One region of the Herminiimonas sp. GW821-FHT09C12 genome, then DNA from elsewhere that is predicted to be linked to it. Evidence: predicted binding sites of a transcription regulator. Region 1 holds the regulator's gene; the other holds the start of a gene.
What was found. The regulator FliA, encoded in region 1, starts transcription of late flagellar genes. The targets are predictions, from matches to a motif close to CTAAAGTTTNNNNNNNNNNNGCCGNTA.
Positions count from the first base shown of each region.

Region 2: AC07N2_RS13320 (YjfB family protein) is a predicted target of FliA. The motif match lies at 5,354-5,380, and genes of this name have one in related genera.

Region 1 is NZ_JBWKPC010000002.1:1,210,409-1,222,059, forward strand. It holds gene motD (flagellar motor protein MotD) at 1-768, opposite strand, end outside; gene AC07N2_RS15485 (flagellar motor protein) at 807-1,547, opposite strand; gene AC07N2_RS15490 (RNA polymerase sigma factor FliA) at 1,529-2,260, opposite strand; gene AC07N2_RS15495 (MinD/ParA family ATP-binding protein) at 2,268-3,083, opposite strand; gene flhF (flagellar biosynthesis GTPase FlhF) at 3,076-4,341, opposite strand; gene flhA (flagellar biosynthesis protein FlhA) at 4,338-6,422, opposite strand; gene flhB (flagellar biosynthesis protein FlhB) at 6,419-7,591, opposite strand; gene AC07N2_RS15515 (EAL and HDOD domain-containing protein) at 7,746-8,960, opposite strand; gene cheZ (protein phosphatase CheZ) at 9,020-9,676, opposite strand; gene cheY (chemotaxis response regulator CheY) at 9,678-10,076, opposite strand; gene AC07N2_RS15530 (protein-glutamate methylesterase/protein-glutamine glutaminase) at 10,228-11,307, opposite strand; gene cheD (chemoreceptor glutamine deamidase CheD) at 11,353-11,651, opposite strand, start outside.
Region 2 is NZ_JBWKPC010000002.1:712,830-724,480, reverse strand. It holds gene AC07N2_RS13345 (efflux RND transporter permease subunit) at 1-1,863, opposite strand, end outside; gene AC07N2_RS13340 (efflux RND transporter periplasmic adaptor subunit) at 1,919-3,145, opposite strand; gene AC07N2_RS13335 (hypothetical protein) at 3,368-3,550, opposite strand; gene AC07N2_RS13330 (TetR/AcrR family transcriptional regulator) at 3,764-4,387, shown strand; gene AC07N2_RS13325 (DUF924 family protein) at 4,447-5,052, opposite strand; gene AC07N2_RS13320 (YjfB family protein) at 5,121-5,309, opposite strand; gene AC07N2_RS13315 (methyl-accepting chemotaxis protein) at 5,623-7,113, shown strand; gene cls (cardiolipin synthase) at 7,420-8,811, shown strand; gene mqo (malate dehydrogenase (quinone)) at 8,984-10,618, opposite strand; gene AC07N2_RS13300 (DUF2252 domain-containing protein) at 11,113-11,651, shown strand, end outside.

The sequences.
Region 1 (11,651 bases):
CACTTCAGTCACCACATCCGGCATGCCTGAGAGAATCATTAACTGCACCCGGCGATTGCGCAAGCGGCCTTCCGGTGTCTCGTTGGTGTCTACCGGCAGATTGGCGCCGTGTCCCATGGCCACCATGCGTTTTTCATCGACACCGCTGTCAATGAAAAGTCGTACGACGCTGCTGGCGCGCACCGCTGACAATTCCCAGTTGGATGGGAACGCTGAGTTGTTAATAGGTGTGTTATCAGTGTGGCCTTCCACCTGAATATCGTTGTCGACCTTTTTCAATACTTGTGCGACGGCACGCAAGGCGGCATCCGATTGCGCATTCAACTTCGCTTCACCTGGCGCGAATAAAACGCTCGCATTAATTTCTACGCTGACGCCGCGATTGGTTTGCGTGACACGCACCTTGCCTTGGCTAATCAGCGGCGCCATTGCTTTGAGGATATCGCGCGCAATATTGGTCATCCGTGCTTTTTCACGTTTGACGATAGCGTCATTGGCACGTTGTGCTGCCGATGATGGTGCGGGAATCGGCAACGACATGATCGCCGTGTTCGATTCGGCCGGGTCTTTCAAGACTGGCGCTTTGGCGGTGACACCACCGAAGGCGATGCCCAGGGAGTTGGAGAGAATGCGATACTTGCCTTCGTTAACAGAAGAGATCGCATACATGACGACGAAGAAGGCGAACAAGAGTGTGATGAAGTCGGCATAGGACACCAGCCAACGCTCATGGTTTTCATGTTCTTCTTCGTGTTTTCTACGTGCCATGGTTGATCAATCTGCAGATGCTGTAAGCAAAACTACCGTTACATCAAATAGATATTCATGCGCTCTTCGATCAAGCGCGGATTGTCACCTGCAGCAATACCGGCAAATGCATCAGCCAACATTTCGCGTTTGAAGATATCGCGACTGACCAGAGCTTTGAGCTTGCTGGAGATAGGCAAGAAAACCAGATTGGCAAAGCCAACACCATAAATCGTCGCCACAAATGCGACGGCAATCCCACTGCCGAGGCGGCTTGGATCTGATAAGTTTTCCATCACGTGTATCAGGCCGAGAACAGCGCCCAAAATTCCGATAGTCGGCGCGTAGCCGCCTGCTGCTTCCCATATCTTGATTGCCAAACGCTGACGCGTTTCGTAAGCGCCGATTTCCATATCCAGCACTTCACGCAATTTATTTGGATCAACGCCATCAACGATCAAACGCAAACCGTGCGCGATAAATGGATCGTTAACATCCTTGATGACGCGCTCCAAACTAAGCAATCCTTCGCGACGTGCGATCACACTCCAACTGGTAATGTCGCTGATCAAAGCTTGATAGTCATCATCCTTCGGCACAAAAACCAAACCCGCCATTTTTACGCCTTGCGCAAAATTGCGCCAACCGCTTTGCAGAAGGACCGCACCTATAGTGCCAACGATGACAATGATGAACGCGGCAGGCTGCACCAGCGAACCCAGCCCTCCTCCTTCGAGCATTTGCCCAACGAGGATGCCACCGAGCGCCAGCGCGATACCAATTAAGCTACCCCAGTCCACGCTTTCTCCCTTAAGTTTGCACGCATCCTGGCGATAGCCTGGCTATGCAATTGCGATACGCGTGATTCGGTCACGCCCATAACGGCACCGATTTCCTTCAGATTCATTTCCTGCTCGTAGTACAAACCCATGAGGATTTTTTCGCGTTCCGGCAGCGCATGAATTGCTTCAATAACTGCAGCACGAAAACCGGTATTCATCAAATTCTGCAGTGGGTCCGGCGACTCATCTGTGCAATAACGATCGAGGAAATGTTCGTTGTCTTCGCTATCGTGGAAATCTTCGTAATACACCAGTTGATGACCGCCGCCATCACTCAACAAATCCTGATAATCAGCCAGTGACAATTTGAGTTGCTTCGCAACTTCGCTCTCGTTCGGCGCACGTCCCAGACGTTGCTGCAAGGTGTTCATTGCCACCTCGATCTTGCGCATGTTTTGACGCATGCTGCGCGGCATCCAGTCACTGCTACGCAACTCATCCAGCATCGCGCCGCGTATACGTTGTACGGCATAGGTTTCGAATTGCGCGCCATGTGTTTCTTCGTAGCGGCTAACAGCATCCAGCAAGCCGATCATGCCGGCTTGAATCAAATCATCCACTTCCACGCTAGGCGGCAACTTGGCTTTCATCTGATGCGCTAGTTTTTTAACCAGGGGCGCATGTTCTCCTACGAGATGATCTTTGTCTGATTTTCCAGCCGCGGTATACATAGGTGATTCAGGCTCCGAACTTGGCGCCATGGGCGGATAAGGTAAAACGTTCTGCAAGACGTCTGAAAGCAACCGATGCACCAGCCATCGGGAAGGCCTCTATCACCGCACGACCAAGACGCGCCGCGCGTGTCGTTTGCTCATCTTGTGGCACAGAGCCTATCGAATGCAATTCCACTGCCAGATAACGGCTGGCAGCTTGTGCCATGTTTTGATAAACAAGCGCTGCTTCCTGCTCGTCTGCTCCAGTCACCAGAATGCTGAACGGACGACGGCCTAATTGCGCATTCAATCGTTTGATCAATGCATAGGCGTTTTTGATCGATGCCGCATCGGGAGAAACTTGCACGACGATATCGCCGTTCGCCATCGCAGGAACAGGTAAATTGCCGTCTTCATCCAGTTCGGCATCAACCATCAGCACGTCAGATTGCGATGCCAGCACGCCAAATGCATTCGACAAACGGCGCAGTTGATTCGCATCACGTGTTGCGGCATGGAGTGAACCACGCGTCAGCGATGCCAGACCGAAGCCTTGTGGCATGGCTTGCACGACTTGATTCAGCGCGCGCTCCTGGCGCGCAACGTCCAGCAAGGTTGCTTGTACTTCTGCCCCCATGCGATGCGTGATGCCATTTGTGGAGACGCAAGCATCCAACAGCACGACATCACTGCCGCTCGATGCAAGCGAGGCGCTCAGATTGACCAGCATCGCGCTTTTTTCTGCCGCTGAAGTGGCTGACAAAAAAGTGAAAATGCGCGGCTTTGGTCCGGCGAGCAGTCGCCGCAGACCTTCTGCCTGATCACATTTAAAACTACCCAAGAATCACCTCACGCAAGCTCTTATCGTTCATCGAACGTGCCGTATTTGCCATCACCAAAGGTATCTCCGCATCACTGAACTGGAACGGCGCTGTTTCGCGCTTGAGTTTAAATGCACGTTCAACCAGATATTGCTGATTGGCGACGTGCAGATCTTCCGGTACGCGTTGACCGTTCGCGACGTAGTATAAGTTCAATTTCTGCCGTATGACTATATCTAGTGCACTACCAATGGTTGCAGCTTCATCCATTTTGGTCAATATGCAACCTGCGAGGCCATTGCCCATGTAAGAACGCACTACTTCATTGAGCGTTTCACCGGTTGAAGTCGCATTCAGGCACAACAGACGTTTGACCTGACTACCAGCACCGGACAACATTGCGATCTGATCTGCGACCATTTGATCGCGCTGGCTAACGCCAACGGTATCGATCAAGACAGTATGCTTGCCTTTCAACTCATCCAGCGCAATGCGCAGGTCAGCTTCATCCTTGACCGAATGCACCATGACACCGAGGATTTTGCCGTAGATGCGCAATTGCTCGTAACCGCCGATACGATAGCCGTCGGTCGTAATCAAGGCAAGCTTGCCAGGACCGTGACGCATAACGCAACGCGCAGCTAATTTTGCCGTGGTTGTCGTTTTACCTACACCGGTCGGGCCAACCAATGCGTAGACGCCACCTTTTTCAAGGATCTCGTTTTCATCACCGATGGTGGTCAGGTTGCGGGTCAATATCGACTTGATCCATTCCATCCCGCTTTGATTGCTAGAACCTGCCGGCAAACGCTCAATCAGATAGCGCGCCAGGCTGGCGCTGAATCCGGCAGCCAGCATCTCACGCAACACTGTGGATTTGACCGGTTCACGCTTGTGCTGGCCGTTCCATGCGATTTCAGTCAATTGCATTTCCAGCATGCCGCGCATCGAACGGATTTCGTTCATCACATCGTTCAGCTCGGCGCTATTGATTTCTGTCGTATCTGCTTGGCTGGCGACATTGGATGTAATTGCCAAAGTGGGTGTATGACCTAACTTGTGCTGCGGTGCCAATGCGGCAAACGTAGATTCAGAAAGTGCTGTTTTTTCGATAACAGGCTCGGAAAGCGAAGCCATGTCTTCACCGGCCAGCGCCAGAATTTCGACACCATCATCCACCGCACGATTGGAAAGGATGACCGCATCTGGTCCGAGTGCTTCACGCACCAAACTCCATGCGCCTCGCGACGTGCTTGCTGTAAATTTTCTAACGTTCATACCTGACCTCCAACTAAGCTAGTTACTCTGATTGTTTTTGAATCCGGGACTTCTGCATGCGACAGCACTTTGAGCTGCGGCAAGGCACGACGCAGGAAGCGCGCCAGCAATGCGCGCAATTGCGCTGGCACCAGCAGTACCGGTGTTAATCCTAATGATTCCTGTTGGCGCGTCGCGGCTTCTGCCTGCGCAGCTATCGTGTCAGCCAAGCCTGGCTCGATGCCGGCGCCTTCGGATCCGCTTGCTTGCAAGGCTTGTGTCAGCAAACGTTCAAGGCGGTTGTCCAATGTCATGACTGACAATTCGTTCGTCGATGGGAACAATTGCTGCACGATGGCACGACCCAATGCCACACGCACCAATGCGGTCAATTCATTCACGTCTTGTGTGTAAGGAGCATGCTCGGACAAGGTTTCGATAATGGTGTGCATATCGCGGATATGGACGCCTTCGATTAACAGGTTTTGCAATACTTTTTGCAGAGTCGAAAGTGGAATCACCTTAGGCACCAAATCTTCTGCCAACTTCGGCGATTCCTTGGCCAAGTGATCGAGCAATTGCTGCACTTCCTGACGACCTAGCAATTCAGCAGCATGCGTTGTGATCAAGTGATTCAAATGGGTCGCTACGACAGTACCGGCATCGACGACGGTGTAACCCATGCCTTGCGCTTGTTCACGCATGTTGGAATCGATCCAGGTTGCTGGTAAGCCGAAGGCTGGATCGCTGGTTGTTGGTCCAGGCAAAGTGCCGCTGACCATGCCTGGATTGATTGCCAAGAACTGACCCGCCAGTGCTTCGCCGCTACCAACTTCCACACCTTTGAGCGTGATGCGATAAGCAGATGGCTTCAATTCCAGGTTATCGCGGATATGTACGGGCGGCGACAGGAAGCCGACTTCCTGTGCGAATTTTTTGCGTATGCCTTTGATCCGACGCAGCAGTTCCCCACTTTGTGATTTATCGACCAAAGGAATCAGGCGATAGCCGACTTCCAATCCCAAGGTATCGACTTGCACAATATCTTGCCAGCTCGCTTCTTCAACTTCCGGCGCCGCTGGTGGTGCAGTCACTTCAGGTTCGACTTGCGGGGCTTTCAATGCACGTTGCGAAATCATGTATGCCGCACCGGCCATGATGCTGGCGAGGAAAAGGAAAGAAACGTGTGGCATGCCAGGAATCAAGCCCATGCCGCCAATGATCGCAGCGGTGATATACAGCACTTGTGGCTTGGCAAACAACTGCCCTACCAATTGACCGCCAATATCTTGCTCACTGGCCACGCGTGAAACGACGATACCTGCAGCAGTGGAAATAATCAGCGAAGGAATCTGCGCAACCAAGCCATCACCAATTGCCAGCAAGGTATAGTTTTCCAGCGCAGCGGAAAAACCCATATCGTGTTGCACCATACCGACGATCAGACCGCCGACAATATTGATCACCGTGACGATAATGCCGGCGATCGCATCGCCGCGCACATATTTACTTGCACCGTCCATCGCGCCGTAGAACTCGGCTTCTTGTGCAACTTGCGTACGACGCAGACGTGCATCCTGTTCACCGATCAAGCCAGCATTCAAGTCGGCATCAATCGCCATCTGCTTACCCGGCATCGCATCCAATGCGAAACGTGCACCCACCTCAGCGATACGGCCCGCACCTTTGGTCACAACCGTAAAGTTGATGATGGTCAAAATCACGAACACCACGATACCAACAGTGTAGTTACCACCAATCAGAAAATGGCCGAAGGCCTCAATCACTTTACCTGCGGCATCCGGACCGTTATGGCCATCCGTCAGCACCACGCGTGTAGATGCCACGTTCAAGGACAGACGCAACATGGTGCTGACCAAGAGCACCGTCGGGAACACCATGAAATCGAGTGGCTTGACCGTGTACAAAGCGGTCAACAATACGATGATGGATAGCGCAATATTGAAGCTGAAGAAAATATCGAGCACGATGGCCGGCAGCGGCAGCACCATCATCGACAACATCATGATGATGATCAGCGGTGCGGCGATGGCTCTCGAACCTTCGCCGGTCATCCAGGCGGGTAATTTCAGGCTATTCATTGTGGCAGGCCATTCGTATCTGCATCTTCTGCAGCAGGGTTAAGGGGATCCATCTCTGGCGGGACATCGAGATCGTCCGGTTTAACCGGACGTGCGCCACCGCTCTTGCTGTATGCGCGCAACTGGAATACATAAGCCAATACTTCGGCCACAGCGATATAGAGTTTTTCAGGGATTTCATCGCCCAATTCGGCATGACGGAACAGCGCACGCGCCAGTGGTGGTGCTTCCAGCAGCACCACATTGTTTTCCATTGCCAGTTCACGGATCTTGGCGGCGACTTCATCTGCACCTTTGGCGACGACCTTCGGTGCGCGCATGCCGTTTTCGGAATATTTCAATGCGACTGCATAGTGCGTCGGATTGGTCACGACGACGTCTGCGGTTGGTACTTCGGACATCATGCGGCGGCGTGCCATCTCGCGTTGTTGCTGGCGTATCTTCGCCTTGATTTCCGGATTACCTTCAGATTCCTTGGATTCCTGACGGACGTCCTGACGCGACATCATCAATTTCTTCGCGTGCTGCCACATTTGATATGGCGCATCGATCATCGCAATAATGACCAAGCCACTCGCAATAAAGATAAAACTGACGACCAGCAAATGGCCCAAATGTTCGGTGCCTGACTTCAACGGTTCCACGCTCAGCGCCAGCACCGCATCAAATTCATAACGGATTACCATCCAAGCGATCCAGCCGATCAGAATGGTTTTGGCAATTGCCTTACCCAACTCCACCGCTGAGCGACTGGAAACCATATTGCCCAAGCCCTTCATCGGGTTCATACGGCCAAAATTAGGTTGCAAGGCTTGTGCACTGAACAACCATCCGCCTATCAACGCTGGTGATGCCAATGCCACCACAATCAGGATTAATGCCGCAGGTGCAAACGCGATCAGCAAATCGATAATGCTGGCGGCGGCATGCGCCAGCAACAACTCCATATCGAAGGCCATCTCGCGATCAAAAGAAAGACCAGACGCCAGCGTGGCGTTCAGTTGAGCGATCATGCGGCCACCGGTGATCCAGAAAGCAGCGCCCGCAGCCAGTAACAGCGTACAGGTCGCCAACTCGCGCGAACGCGGCACATCACCCTGCTCCCGCGCTTGCTCCAGCTTGCGCGGTGACGCGGGTTCAGTCTTTTCGAGATCACTTTCTTCAGCCAAAGCCGACTCCTGAGGTACTCCCGCTGGCATTCAACATGACGCCATACGGACCTATGAGTGGATTATTGGCTAGAAAGCCTTAAGGTGATCGAGGGAATAGGATGGGAAAGATCCCGCTTTTTAAGTCGTGCTAAGCGGGAAATTGAAGGGAAAACTAAATCTTGATGGCTTGCGCCCAGGCCAGTGCGGCCAAATGCGCCTCATTGACCTGACGCGAACTGATGAAAAGAGAGTCAGCCAACGCTGCAATATCGCCATTATTCGGCTCGCATGCCTCGGCAAGTGCCAAGAATGGACCGTACATGCCATCACGCGTCAGCAATGCCTGTGCTACCGGTTCCGAGAGCTGAATTTTACTCAATACCTCTTCCATCGGAATACCCAGCAAACGATCCAGCAGGGAAAACATACCGACCACGAACAGGTTTTCAGCCTCATGTTTGGGCAAAATGCCATGCCCGGCCAATTCTGCAAAGCGACCACGCACAATCGCCGTCTGCATCAGCACGGCCGAATGGCTATGCGTACTTGCCGTGGCCAGCAACAAAGACAACCAGCGATACAAAGGCGAATAACCAAGCATCGTCACGGCATGACGCAGGGATTGGATTTCCGCCCCCAAACCGTAACCGACGTTGTTGATGTAACGGAATAACTTGTATGACAGAGCAGCATCGCGCTTCAGCACTTCTTCCAGCTCGCGAATATCGGCATTTTGCCGCACCATTTCCATCAACTGGACAATGATGAGCTGTGCTGAATTCAATCCCTTTTTCTCAGCATTTGGGCGCTGTGTCAGGTATAGATTGCCTATGAACGCATACAGTCCGTTTGCGACACAATGATCGTATTCACGCCAATCAGCGATCTGACGCGCGACCAATTTGACACCGGCAGATTTCAAACCGCTCTGCTCGATTACTTTTGCATCAACACTATCACGACTGAAGTGCCCCTCAACATGACTGACGACTTGCAAGAGCTGGCTGTTATGCGGCAAAGTATCTGCATCACGCAGCGAAATTCCATAACCTTGCTGTCGCAAGTCACTCACTACTCTGAGCGTTTCTTTATCCGCCAGATCGGCTGAGGTCAGGCGAAATACTGTATTTTTTGCAGGCAGTTTCTTTGCTACATCAGAAGCAATCAAAGCCGGCGTCGCTTCAAAAAACAGCACGCTGTCATTCAGCAACCAATTTGATTCTTTGTCGTGCAATTGCGTAGCGACAAAGGTCACCAGCTCCAGCAAATCCTCATCGCTGGCCATGCCGCCATCTTGTTCATTGCTTTGCCACGACAGCTCGTATCCAAGGATCTGCTGTGTTGCATTCAGCAACGGCTCACGCACGATGAATTTCATTTCAGACATAGGAAATAAGCGGAAAGTACAACGGAAGTCGGAATGACAAACGGCGGCGCATCAATGGATTAGAAACCCAGGCTTTCAAGCAAGTCGTCGACCTGTTCCTGACCAGCAACCACATCATTACCGACTGGATTGATTTGCGGCCCGTTCAGCAAGCCAGTATCGACTTCTTTCTTCTTCTCAGGCGGAGCGTAATCGACCAGTAATTGCAGCAACTGCTGCTCCAAGCCATGCGCCAGCTCGGTAACTTTCTTGATGACCTGCCCGGTCAAATCCTGAAAGTCCTGCGCCATCATGATGTTCATCAGATGCTGTCTGGTTTCTGTCGTCGCACTTTGTGTGGCATTCAGATGAGCTATGGTCTGTTCTGCCAAGGCGCGATATTTTTCTTCAGAAAAGTCGCCTTGCAAGGCTTGCTGCCATTCGGTAGACATTGCGGCGGCATCAGATTGAATGCGCTCTTGCAAAGGACCAGCTGCCTCAGTCGCATTCAAGACACGTTGTGCAGCCTGCTCTGTCATGCGTGCAACGTAATCGAGGCGATCACGTGCATCAGGGATATCGTGCGAAGCACGTTCTATCAATTGATCGAAACCCAAGCCGCGCAGACTCTCATGCAGCGCGCGGGTCATGTGACCAACGCGCGACAGCACTTCGTCGTTCGCCAAATTTGCGTGATCTGTTTCGGATACCGTCTGTGCAGATGAGGCGCCGCTCAACTCAGGCTCCGGCTGCAGCCAGTTTTTCGAAAATCTTCGCGAGTTTTTCGTCCAGTGTCGCAGCGGTAAATGGCTTGACCACATAACCATTTGCGCCGGCTTGTGCTGCCGCAATGATGTTTTCTTTTTTCGCTTCTGCCGTGACCATCAACACTGGTAATTTGGAAAGTGCTGGATCGGCACGAATATGTTGCAACATCGTCAAACCATCCATATTCGGCATGTTCCAGTCGGACACGACGAAGTCGAATTGTTCGCTACGCAATTTCGCGAGGGCCATTGCGCCATCTTCGGCTTCATCGACGTTCGTATAGCCCAGTTCCTTCAAGAGGTTGCGAACAATGCGACGCATTGTTGAAAAATCATCAACAACTAAAAATTTGGTATTTGGGCCTGCCATGAATTACTCCATTAATTCTTTAAATCGTCATCGATCCTGATAAGGAATCGAACATGGTCTAACGCATCGTCTCATTTTGATGCATCGCTATTATGCACCGAGGATACAAGCAAATCGGAAGAAACCAACACTAGCTGTATCAAAAAACCACTTAGACGCGCAATGCGCGGCTGCTATGCGTCGCCAGATGACCCAAAACCATTCCTGGCAGTGCATTTAAAGGGCCAACTTCATGCGTCGCACCGACCGCAATCGCTTCACGCGGCATACCGAATACTACGCATGACGCCTCATCTTGCGCGAAGTTATAAGCACCGGCATTCTTCATTTCGAGCATACCCAATGCGCCATCTTTACCCATCCCTGTCAGAATTACACCGACAGCATTCTTGCCTGCATGCACTGCAGCAGAATGAAACAACACATCGACCGATGGACGATGACGATTGACCGGCGGGCCTTGATCAAGTTGCGTGACATAGTTGGCACCACTGCGCACCAACTGCAAATGCGAATGACCAGGAGCCAGATAGGCATGGCCAGGCAAAATCCGTTCGCCGCCTTCCGATTCCTTCACACCGATTTTGCACAAGCTATCCAGACGTTGCGCAAACGATTTGGTAAATCCAGCCGGCATGTGTTGTGTAATCAGAATGCCAGGGCAATCAGATGGCATCTGCATCAGGAAATCCTTGATCGCTTCGGTGCCACCGGTAGATGCACCGATGATGATCAGTTTCTCACTACTGGTAAGCGGATTACGTATCAATGGTAAAACGCCATCGCCAGTTTGCTTGTTCGGATCGTGCGGCACGATAGGTCGTGACTTGATGCGCGCTTTCGATGCTGCACGAATTTTGTCGGCGATCATCTCGGTATATTCAAGCATGCCGCTCTGAATCGACATCTTCGGCTTGGTCACAAAATCAACCGCGCCCAACTCAAGTGCACGCAAGGTAATTTCCGAACCGCGTTCGGTCAGCGAAGACACCATCACCACCGGCATCGGACGCAAACGCATCAATTTTTCCAAGAAGTCCAAGCCGTCCATACGCGGCATTTCAACGTCCAGCGTTAATACATCAGGATTTGTTTGCTTGATCAAATCGCGCGCGACAATCGGATCTGGCGCCACACCGACAACTTCCATATCCGGCTGGCTATTGATGATCTCCTTCATCACGCTGCGTATCAGCGCTGAATCATCCACGATCAATACTTTAATTTTCATGAGGCTGCCTTGGTATAGCGTTTTTTATAGATATATTTATTTGCATCAAGAAAAGAGTTCCACGTCTCCGCTGACACTGCCAGACTGTAGACGATTCGCATAATCCTGTTCGCGATTGACCAATGTATTGTTGTTCAACTGCCTGAGTTTTTTGACCAATACTTTGCCCGTACGCGGGAAGTAATACACCTTGCGTGGATGTATGTCATTCAAGTCTTCTGCAACGATACGAATGTTTTCTATCTTCAGAAAACTACGTACGAATTGTGCATTACGCTGACCGACATTAATCGAGCTGAAGCCACTCAAGACATTACCGCCGCCAAATACTTTGGCTTCCAGAT
Region 2 (11,651 bases), 500 kb from region 1:
TAAACCTGGGAAAGCCACTGCCGATTCAACGCCTGGTGTTTTCATCGCGATTTCGGACATTTGACGGATCACGTCTTCTGTACGATCCAGCGAAGCGGCATCAGGTAATTGTGCAAAGCCAACCAGATACTGTTTATCCTGAGCTGGAATAAAGCCAGCCGGTACGTGATGGAACAAGAACATCGTCGCACCAATCAACACTGCATACACTGCCAGCGAAGCTGATTTACGTTTCAATACAGTGGTCACACCGGTGCCGTAATTTTGCGAACCGCGATGGAACACTTTATTAAAGCGAATGAAGAACCAGCCAAACAATCTATCGATTAACAACTGGAATTTGTCTTTAGGTGCACCGTGGCTTTTCAGCAGCAATGCTGCCAACGCTGGTGACAAGGTCAATGAGTTGAACGCCGAGATCACGGTCGAGATGGCAATCGTCAACGCAAATTGCTTAAAGAACTGCCCAGTCAAACCGCTAACGAATGCGAGTGGAATAAATACTGCCGACAAAGTCAGTGCGATCGCAACAATCGGACTGGACACTTCACGCATCGCCTTATAGGTTGCTTCACGTGCGGTCAAACCGTCTTCAATATTCCGCTCGACGTTTTCTACCACCACAATCGCATCATCGACGACGATACCGATCGCCAGCACTAACCCGAACAAACTGAGTGCGTTAATCGAGAACCCAAGTCCCATCATCACCGCAAAGGTACCAATCACCGATACCGGTACCGCCAGCAAAGGAATGATGGATGCACGCCATGTTTGCAAGAAGATGATCACAACGATCACAACCAACAGAATTGCTTCCAGCAAGGTATGAATAACCGCTTCAATCGACGAACGAACAAACTGAGTTGGATCGTAGACGATACTGTAATCAACGCCTTCCGGCATATCTTTTTTCAATGCAGCCATCGTTTTACGAACGTTGTCTGAAATTTCCAGCGCGTTAGAACCTGGCGATTGGAAGATCGGCATCGCGACCGCCGATTTGTTATCCAGCAGCGAGCGTAATGCATATTCGCTGGAACCCAATTCAACACGTGCCACATCACGCAAACGCGTGACTACGCCATCCGGCGAAGTACGAATCACGATATCGCGGAAGTCATCTTCAGTTTTGAGACGGCCTTGTGCATTGACCGACATTTGATAATCCACACCAGGGACCGATGGCGATGCACCGATTACGCCGGCAGCGACGTTCACGTTTTGCTCACGGATCGCATCAACCACATCGTTGGCGGACAAGCCACGCTCCGCTACCTTGCGTGGATCAAGCCAGATCCGCATCGAATAATCGCCGGCACCGAACAATTGGACCGAGCCGACACCAGGTAAACGCGCAATATTGTCTTTGACGTTCAGCACCGCGTAGTTACGCAAATACGTCATGTCGTAGCGATCATTTGGCGAAACCAGATGGACCACCATCGTCATGTCTGGCGAACTCTTGACCGTGGTAACCCCCAAACGCTGCACCACGTCGGGCAGACGTGGCAAGGCCTGGTTCACACGGTTTTGCACCAACTGCTGCGCTAGATCCGGCGGCGTGCCAAGTTTGAATGTGACGGTCAGTGTCATCAAACCATCGGAGGTTGCCTGCGACGCCATATACAACATGCCTTCTACGCCGTTGATCTGCTCTTCGATCGGCGTGGCGACTGTTTCCGCGATGGTTTGCGGATTGGCACCCGGGAAGTTGGCTTTGACCACGACCGATGGCGGCACGACTTCCGGATATTCAGAGATCGGCAGGTTCAACATCGAGATCAAACCACCGATCAGGATGATGGCCGATAAAACGCCGGCAAAGATGGGGCGATCGATAAAAAATCGAGAGATATTCATTTCAGTTTTTCTTCTTAAATGTGGTGAGCGGAGTCAGCTACTGTCGGGTTCCGATTTAGTTGACTGCGCTGGAAGCCGCCTGCCCTGTCGGCTTCACTGTATTTGCACTGGCGACACGTGCATCCATCTTCACGACTTCCGGTGTGACGGTGTCATTCGGACGTATGCGTTGCAAACCGTTGACGACGATGCGTTCATCTTTTTTCAAGCCGGTACGTACTACACGCAAGCCATCGACCATCGGTCCCAATGTGATTTGGCGATACACCGCCTTGTTGTCTGCACCAACTACCATCACGTATTTTTTGTCTTGATCGGTACCGACTGCTTTGTCGTCGATCAACAATGCATTCTTGGCGTTGGAATCACCGGTACGTACGCGGGCGTACATACCTGGCGTCAGGCTGCCGTTTTCGTTATCGAATACAGCGCGTACGCGTATCGTGCCGGAGCCGGTATCAACTCTGTTATCAAAAGATTTGACATGACCCTGACGTGGATAACCTTCTTCACTGGTCAGACCCATCGCAACCGGGACGCGATTCACGCCAGTGTTACCTACAGCGCCACTGCTTGAATAACGGATGTAAGTTGGTTCGTCGATTTCAAAATTGACATAAACAGGCGATACCGAAACCAGCGTCGTCAGTGTCGGTGCAGTTGGTCCTGTTGCGACCAGATTGCCTACCGTGATCTCGGCACGTGAGACGCGGCCGGCGACCGGTGCAGTGATTTCCGTATATTGCAGATTCAAGCGGGCTGTAAGTACTGCGGCGTCGGCGGCTTTCAGATTGGCATCAGCTTCATGCAATGCATTTTCACGTTGATCGAGTTCGCGTTGCGCGACCGCACGATCTTCCAGCAAGCGTTTGGTACGATCCAATTCTGTTTTTGCCAATGACAAGCGAGCTGATGCACCTGCGCGTGCTGCATCGGCACGAGCCAGTTCAGCTTTATAAGGACGTGGATCGATGGTGAACAGCAAAGCGCCCTTCTTCACTAATTGCCCATCCTGAAAATGCACAGCGTCGATAGTGCCGGAAACGCGCGGACGAATTTCAACACGCTCAACAGCTTCGACGCGACCGGAAAAATCATCCCATTCCGTTACCGAGCGCTCCAGCACATTGGCGACTGTTACGCCGACTGCTGCCGGTGCTGCAACTGGCGGTTTTTCTGCGCGACCAGTCAGAGAAATTGTCGCCGCGCCGGCGATGATGAGGATGCCCGCGGCAATCGCGACAGTACTGCGGGAAAAACGTGGTGTAGTTGATACTTTCATTTTCATTCCCTGAAATGTGATCTGCAAAAAAGATGATCTTTAAGAAATAGTGCTTGCCACTAATTGGCAAATGTTTGAGCCGATGCATGCGTAAGCATCAACATCGCGACGCAGCTCCCCCGCGGCGAGATGTCTTCAGCGCAGTTGTGAAATCGACAAAAAATGCGGATTGCCAGCCAGCATCCGCATTTAGTGGCATCATGTCGGTCTTGTGCATGACTGTTAGCGCTTTGCCGCTACCGATTGCCCAAAGTTACCAAGCGATACCGTCGCACCAGCCAATACGCCACCACCTGTCAAGGCACTGTCGTAAATCATGTCTTGCAGCGCGTCGTTATGCATCGCAGCAGACAATGCAAAGGTACTGGCAGCAATAATGGTGATTTGATAGAGACGGTTTTTCATTTGGCACACTCGCTTTTGATTACACAGATAAAAAATATTGATAGATAGAAACTGAGACAAAAACCAAAACGGCGTTTTGCCTAAAGCAACGCAATAAAAATATTTCCGATTCATGTCACTTTTATATTTCATAGCGATCGCTATGAAAGTATGATGTGACTGTATATTGCTTGTCTTAAGCTGTCAAGGTGTTTACTATCGATCGCTATGGAAATGGAAAACAAATCCGAAAAGCCGCGCAAAAAAACCGGCCGTCCCCTCTCTTTTGATAGAGAAACGGCTCTGGAGCGCGCAATGTTGGTTTTTTGGCGTTATGGCTACGAAGCTGCATCGCTGAGCGAACTGACATCTGCCATGGGCATCACACCGCCCAGCCTGTACGCTGCGTTCGGCGACAAGGAACAATTGTTTCTTGAGGCGGTAGAGCGTTATTCAACGAAAAGCTGCGATGCCCTGCAATGCCTGTTTGATGAAGCACCAACCGCGCGCGACGCCATCGAACGTTTGTTGCAAAGCAGCGCCATAGACAATACCTGCCCTAGCCATCCACCCGGCTGCCTGGTCGTCACGTCCACCACCAATTGCTCCGCCTCGGCCGAGCACGTGCAAAGCGCAATGACAGAGCGCCGCGATAATGTGGAAGTCATGATCAAGACCAGAATTGAGCAAGGTATGGCCAAAGGTGAATTGCCACCCGGCACCGATGCCAGCGCACTCGCCAGTTTTTACGCAACGGTGATACAGGGAATGTCGACGCAAGCCAGAGATACTGGTGATCGAGACAAATTACTCGCGATTGCATCTGCTGCAATGCGCGCCTGGCCTGCCGCCAAGTAAGACAGCGGACTGCTGGTTGGACTGCAAATCCCGCTATTTAAAAATTCACTGAAGGAAAATTAGAAGGAAGAGCCTGCCGTTTGCAAAAACGCACGCTCTTCTTCTGTCGTTTCACGCCCCAGAATCGCATTCCGATGCGGAAAGCGACCAAAACGCGCAACGATATCGCGATGCCGAATCGCAAATTGCACAAAGCCGGAAAAAGTTTTTTCTTGTGCAGCCGGTGCATCACGCAACAACTGCTCATATAAAGCGACTGAGCGTTCCTGATGCGTAATATTCTCGGAGTGTTCCAGCGGAAGATAAAGAAAAACGCGTTCTATAGGTCGTAACGCTTGATCGAAGCCATGATCAAGTCCCATCAGACTCCATTGCAGAGCCAGAGGATCGAAGGCAAAAGAAGTCGACAAGCCGCGATACATATTGCGCGGAAATTGATCCGTCAACAGGATCAGCGCAAGCAAACCACGCGGCGTCGCTGCCCATACATCCAACTCGCCATTCGCGGCTGCCAGAGTAGATTCTTGAAAGCGATCCCTGATCGTCTGATCAACAGTCGTATCCTTGGACCACCAAAGCTTGCCTTGCTGTTCGGCTGCTTTGGCATCGTCCTCGTCCGTACCAAACCAGAACTCAAGTATCGATGCTATCGTTTCTACCGGCATACCTGCTCCCTTACTCCAAAATCGTGTCGCTATAGTCGCATAGCTTCTACCGATCTGGAAGTCGGTGATCAGGCTTTGGTATTGATGTTTTGGCCGATATTCGCAGGTAAATTCACTTTCGGGATTGCATCGATCAAAGTCGTCGCCATTGCACTCTGAATGTCCATCGCCTTCTTGAACACGGTCAGAGACACGTCGCTATTCGTGCGCTGCTGTGCCATGCTGGTCGCCAAACTTGCAATATTGCTTACGTCCATATTCGCCTCAAATCAATACGCCGGGAATGACGCTTCATCTATCTTATCGGCACATCTGCGAAATTCTTTACACGTATCGCACTTGATTGATGAGATTTCTTAATCCACCAAATATGCTGGTAATTGCTTGAGTTTATGTGCTCACCGCCGTTAAAAGGTTATGGCGTCTTGCCTGATTCATGAGAGTAGTTTTATGCGTATACAAAATGTAAAGATTTCCAGTCGTCTGATTCTGTTAAGTACTTTTTTGATTCTAGGATCAGTAGCTCTGGGCTTGACAGGCTGGAGTACTCTCAACAGAACCAATGCGCTCATGACGTTGACGCTTGAACAAGCTTCTAACGTCGAACATGCCGTCGACACGGCCAGAAAAGCACAAGTCGACTTCAAGATTCAAATTCAAGAATGGAAAAACATTCTGCTGCGTGGTCACGATATTGATGCATTCACTAAATACAAAGCAGCGTTCATTGAACAAGGTAAAGAGACGCACGAAGGTTTGAATAAACTGAGCGGCGTACTCAGTAAACTCCAGCTCAGCACAGCACTGGTAGATGAAGCAAATACAGCATTGGTTAAGTTGGAAAAAAATTATCTTGAAGCACTGACGCAGTACGACCATGCAAAGCAAACGAGTGCACAAGATGTCGATGCATTGGTAAAAGGTTTGGATCGCGAGCCTACGCAAAAAATCGATCAAATTGTCACCTTCGTCAGTGAAGGCTCTGCAAAAATTCGTGAACAAAATCGCATCACTGCACAGGATCAAAATGATCTTGCGACGAAAACAATTTTACTCGCACTGACAATATTGACCGTTGTTGGAGCCACCCTCACCTATTGGATTATCACTAGCGTCACACGCCCTTTGAACGACGCGATTGATATTGCCCGCACAGTTGCATCAGGCGATCTCACGACACAGATAAACGTCACATCCAAGGATGAAACTGGCCAGCTCCTTCATGCCTTGAAAGACATGAATGAAAATCTCATGCGCATCGTGACGAAAGTTCGCAATGGTACGGATGCAATTGCGACGGGTTCAAATCAAATTGCGGCGGGCAATCTCGATTTATCTGCCCGCACAGAACAGCAAGCCAGCGCGCTTGAAGAGACTGCATCTTCGATGGAAGAAATCACCTCTACTGTCAAACAAAATGCAGATAACGCCAAGCAGGCCAACCAATTGGCAGCAAACGCCTCAGACATCGCAATCAGAGGTGGTGAAGTCGTATCTCAGGTCGTATTGACGATGGGGGCGATCAACGATGCATCGAAAAGAATCGTCGACATTATCAGCGTCATCGACGGCATTGCATTCCAGACCAATATCCTTGCCTTGAATGCTGCAGTTGAAGCAGCCAGAGCTGGGGAAGAAGGACGTGGCTTTGCAGTAGTTGCAGCAGAAGTACGCAATCTCGCACAACGCTCTGCATCTGCAGCAAAAGAAATCAAAGCCTTGATAGGAGATTCAGTGGAAAGAGTCGATACCGGTGGGAAACTGGTCGAACAAGCAGGCACGACTATGGATGAAATCGTTAACAGCGTAAAACGCGTGACCGACATCATGGCGGAAATTACAGTGGCCAGCGAGGAACAAAGCGCAGGAATTGAACAGGTCAATCAAGCCATCAGCCAAATGGACGAAGTAACGCAACAAAATGCTGCCTTGGTAGAAGAAGCAGCCGCTGCCGCTACGTCATTGCAAAATCAGGCGGAGCACTTAGCACAAACTGTTGGGAGCTTTAAATTGCATGATCAGAATGTGGGACTTGCATTAAATACTGCCCTGCCTGCTTGAGCAGCCTTGCCGCATTTATCGTCAAAAACAACGATACGCTGCGCTGAACAAAGAAAAGCCCGCTTAAATGGGCTTTTCTTTTACACCCATCATTTTCCGATATATATGTTCGAGCAGCAAAGAACCATGTTCTATTACAGCGAGCTAGCGCATTCTGACATTTGCATACAAAGTAATAAAATCACAGATATTTTTTCCAATGTCACGGCTATTTGGGTGAATAAAAATTAACCCTGCTTCAAGTACAAATTGATGGCAAGATGAATAATGATCCCCGTGAAATAGCCAACGAAATATCAGACAAAAATGCTCCGTAACCTTATACGCGTTTCATTTTTCACTCGACTCTCTCTGCTGCTACTCAGCCTTGCACTTACTGCCTGCGCCTCGCTGCCTGATGTTCGCTATTTAAAAACATCATTAACACCGCAAGACTCAATCTCGATACAAACCAGCCAAGGCAATCTATCCAAACAAAAATCAGAATCCTTGCTGGCAAAACGCTTGCGTAGCGATAACGTCAATCTACCGGAATTAGCTGCTCTGGAAGAAGCCGCAACTGGCAGTCCACTCATCGCGGGCAATAAACTCACCCTGCTCAACGATGGTCCGGAAACAATGGCAGCCATGCTCGCCGCCATCAAAAATGCCAAAAATCACATCAATCTGGAAACCTATATTTTCAATCAAGATGCTTTGGGCAAAGAGTTCGCAGAACTACTCATGCAAAAGCAGCGCGAAGGCGTACAGGTCAACATCATTTATGACAGCATCGGTTCCATCGGCACACCACCAGAATTTTTCCAGCAATTGCGTGACAGTGGTATCAACTTACTCGAATTTAATCCCGTCAACCCATTCAAGCAGCTCTTTTCCTGGCACTTGAATAATCGCGATCATCGCAAAATTCTAGTCGTCGACGGCATGATTGCATTCACCGGCGGCATCAACATCACCAGCGATTACTCATCTAAATCGTTATTCCGCTCACGTAAAAAAGATAACGTTGATCTAGGTTGGCGCGATACGCATATACAAGTAGAAGGACCGGCTGTCGCTTCGTTCCAATGGCTATTCATGCAAACATGGGCAAGTCATAAGCCAGACAATCTCGCTGAACGGAATTACTTCCCGCCGTTAAAACCCATGGGAAAAAAAATCGTGCGCGTCATTGCCAGCGTACCCGACGGCGATTACGCGGTGTACAAAGCCTATGTACTCGCGATGCAGGAAGCAAAAGTATCCATACACGTTACGAATGCCTACTTCGTTCCGGATGTGCAATTAATACAAGCGCTTACCGATGCAGCCAAGCGTGGCGTGGATGTGAAGATGGTATTCCCCGGCGTATCTGACGCGGGACTAGTCATGCATGCAGGACGTTCGTTTTATACCGAGTTGCTTGCCAGCGGCGTGCGCATATTTGAACTGCAGGCATCCGTGTTACATGCCAAAACTGCTGTCATCGATGGCTACTGGTCCACCGTCGGCTCCACCAATCTCGATATGCGCAGCTTCTTGCACAATAACGAAGTCAATCTGATTGCACTGGACAAGAATTTTGGAGATGTGATGGAAAGCGCATTCAACGAAGATTTGAGTAATTCAATAGAAATCACTGCTGAGCAATGGGCACAACGCCCATTCTCGGATCGCATGCGCGAATGGATGGCACGACGTTTGGAATACTGGTTATAGAAGTGTCATCATCCACTACACTTCGGCAGCTTCAAATCATTTCAAGCAAGTCCACATCGATCAGCTCAAAAAAAATCCTACTCATTTTCATGAGTAGGATTTTTTTATAACTATTGCTCAATCCTGAATACCAACTATGCGGCTCGTGGATCAGGTTTCGAGCAAGTGAACATTACAACGCCAGATCAGCTGGTTCATTCTTAGGTTGTCGCGCAGGTGCAGCTTGCGGAACTACCGTGCGATCGATTGCAGGAGGCGGTGTCAGCTGAAGAATCTGGCTGGTATATACCCATTCCTGATAGACCTTGTCAGGGCTGTCGTTGAGCTTGGTGCCATAGCTCGGAACGATCTGGCGTATCTTGCTCTGCCAAGCTGGTGTCGCGACCTTGTCCTTGAACACTTTTTCAAGCACGTTCAGCATGATAGGCGCTGCAGTCGATGCACCAGGAGAAGCACCCAGCAAACCTGCAATGCTGCCATCTTTGGAACTAACAACTTCTGTTCCCAGTTTCAGCTCGCCGCCCTTTTTCTCATCGCGCTTGATGATCTGTACGCGCTGACCGGCTTGCCACAAACGCCAATCTTCTTTTTTCGCATTCGGGAAGTATTCCTGTAATGCTTTCAGGCGATCATCGTCAGACAGCATCAGTTGACCAGCCAGATATTCAACCAGTGGATACTGCTCGACACCAACTCGCACCATAGGCCAAACGTTGTGCGTAGTCGCGCTCGTGAACAGATCCAGATACGAACCTTCCTTCAGGAACTTGGTAGAAAAAGTCGCGAATGGTCCAAACAAAATAACGCGCTTGCCATCCAGAACACGGGTATCCAGATGCGGAACCGACATCGGAGGAGCACCTACCGATGCCTTACCATAAGCTTTGGCCAAATGGCGTTCAGCAATGGCTGGGTTGTCGGTAACAAGGAAAGATCCGCCTACAGGAAATGCGCCATATTCATTGGCTTCCGGAATACCTGACTTTTGCAGCAGATGCAAAGCACCACCACCAGCGCCGATGAACACGAACTTGGCATCAGTTTGTGTTTTGGTACCGTCCTTCAGATTCTTGTAAGCGATGCGCCAAGTGCCATCCGCATTACGCGTGATGTCTTGTACTTCACTGGAAAGCTTCAGGGAGAAATTCGGTTTCGTTTGAAGAGTGCCGACGAACTGGCGCGTGATCTCGCCAAAGTTTACGTCCGTGCCGATAGGCGTCCAGGTAGCAGCAATCTTTTGATTCGCAGGACGTCCTTCCATCATGAGCGGAACCCACTTCTTGATCTGCTCAGGATCTTCAGAGTACTGCATGCCTCTGAATAAAGGGCTGGCTTGCAGCGCTTCATAGCGCTTCTTCAAATATTTGGTGTTCTCATCGCCCCACACAAAACTCATGTGCGGTGTCGAATTGATGAAGGAGCGAGGATTTTTCAAGATACCGTTCTTGACTTGCCACGCCCAGAATTGACGTGAAATCTGGAACGCTTCATTGATTTCGATAGCCTTGGCAATCTCAACCTTGCCATCCTTGTTTTCCGGCGTGTAGTTCAGTTCAGCTAAGGCTGAATGGCCAGTTCCTGCATTGTTCCAGCCGTTTGAGCTTTCCTTGGCAACACCGTCGAGTCGCTCGACCATTTCCATGGACCAGGTAGGCTCCAGCTCATTGAGCCAAATACCCAGGGTTGCACTCATGATGCCGCCGCCGATGAGCATGACATCTACTTTTTTGATTTCTGCTGCATGCACAGGCATGACAACCAGAGACAAAGCAAAAGCCAATAAGGCAAGGTAGTTTTTTTTAAACATTATTTAATCCACGTTCATTAAAAATGACATCCATTTTTCATGCTCACTATGCAGCGGTGTACGCGACATAGAAAACACGAGGACATAGACTGATCATCAGAGTACTGATGCAGCAAGTCACAGGAGCACCACGAGGGTCAAATGCGACCAAATCGTGATCAATTAGGCAATCAATTTCCGAGTGGAAACCCGTCTTAATTTAGACGTGCATAATTTTACTACCACTTCAACTTTTGCAACTTCTGTTTAATGAGTTAACAAAGTGTTCGCTGAAAACTGCTAAAGCACGAACGGTAACGTCATCCGGTGATTGGTATCCTTAGCCAAGCCTGACGAAGGCTCATCTGAAGCTGCACCTGAGGCCTCACCTCAATATTACTCAAGCTCATTTAATTACTCTTTAGATGAGACAAAGTCTGATAACTTAGAGCCAAGCCGGAAAGATCTGATTTCACATTTGATTCGTATTTTTACAATCCGATCAAGGAAGTCGCATGAAAGTCATCAATCGCATACGCAAGGCAAATCAAGGGCGAGATCCTGAACGACTCGCGATGAAGTACGCCGCGATGCGTACTGACCCATTCGTGTTTCTGCGTGGGACTTGCCACTTGTTCTATGACCGATTGCCTAAGAACGGCATGTTTAAAGCGTCACCTCTGGTCTGGTGTTGCGGCGATTTGCATATCGAAAATTTAGGCAGCTACAAAGGCGATAACAGACTCCCCTATTTTGATATCAATGATTTTGATGAGGCCGTACTCGCTCCAATACCATGGGAACTATCTCGGCTGATTGTCAGCATTCTCGTCGGCGTTCCTTTACTTGGTTTGTCCAATACGGATGCCACTATCCTTGCGCAGGAATTTATCTCTGCCTACGTCGATGCGCTTGCCACAGGCAAAGCCAGATGGGTAGAAAGGGAGACTTCTTCAGGCTTGGTAGGCGAGTTACTAGAGCAAGTACGTCTACGCTCAAGAGTCGATTTCCTGAATAAGAGAACGCAAAACAAAAAAGGACAACGCCATTTTCG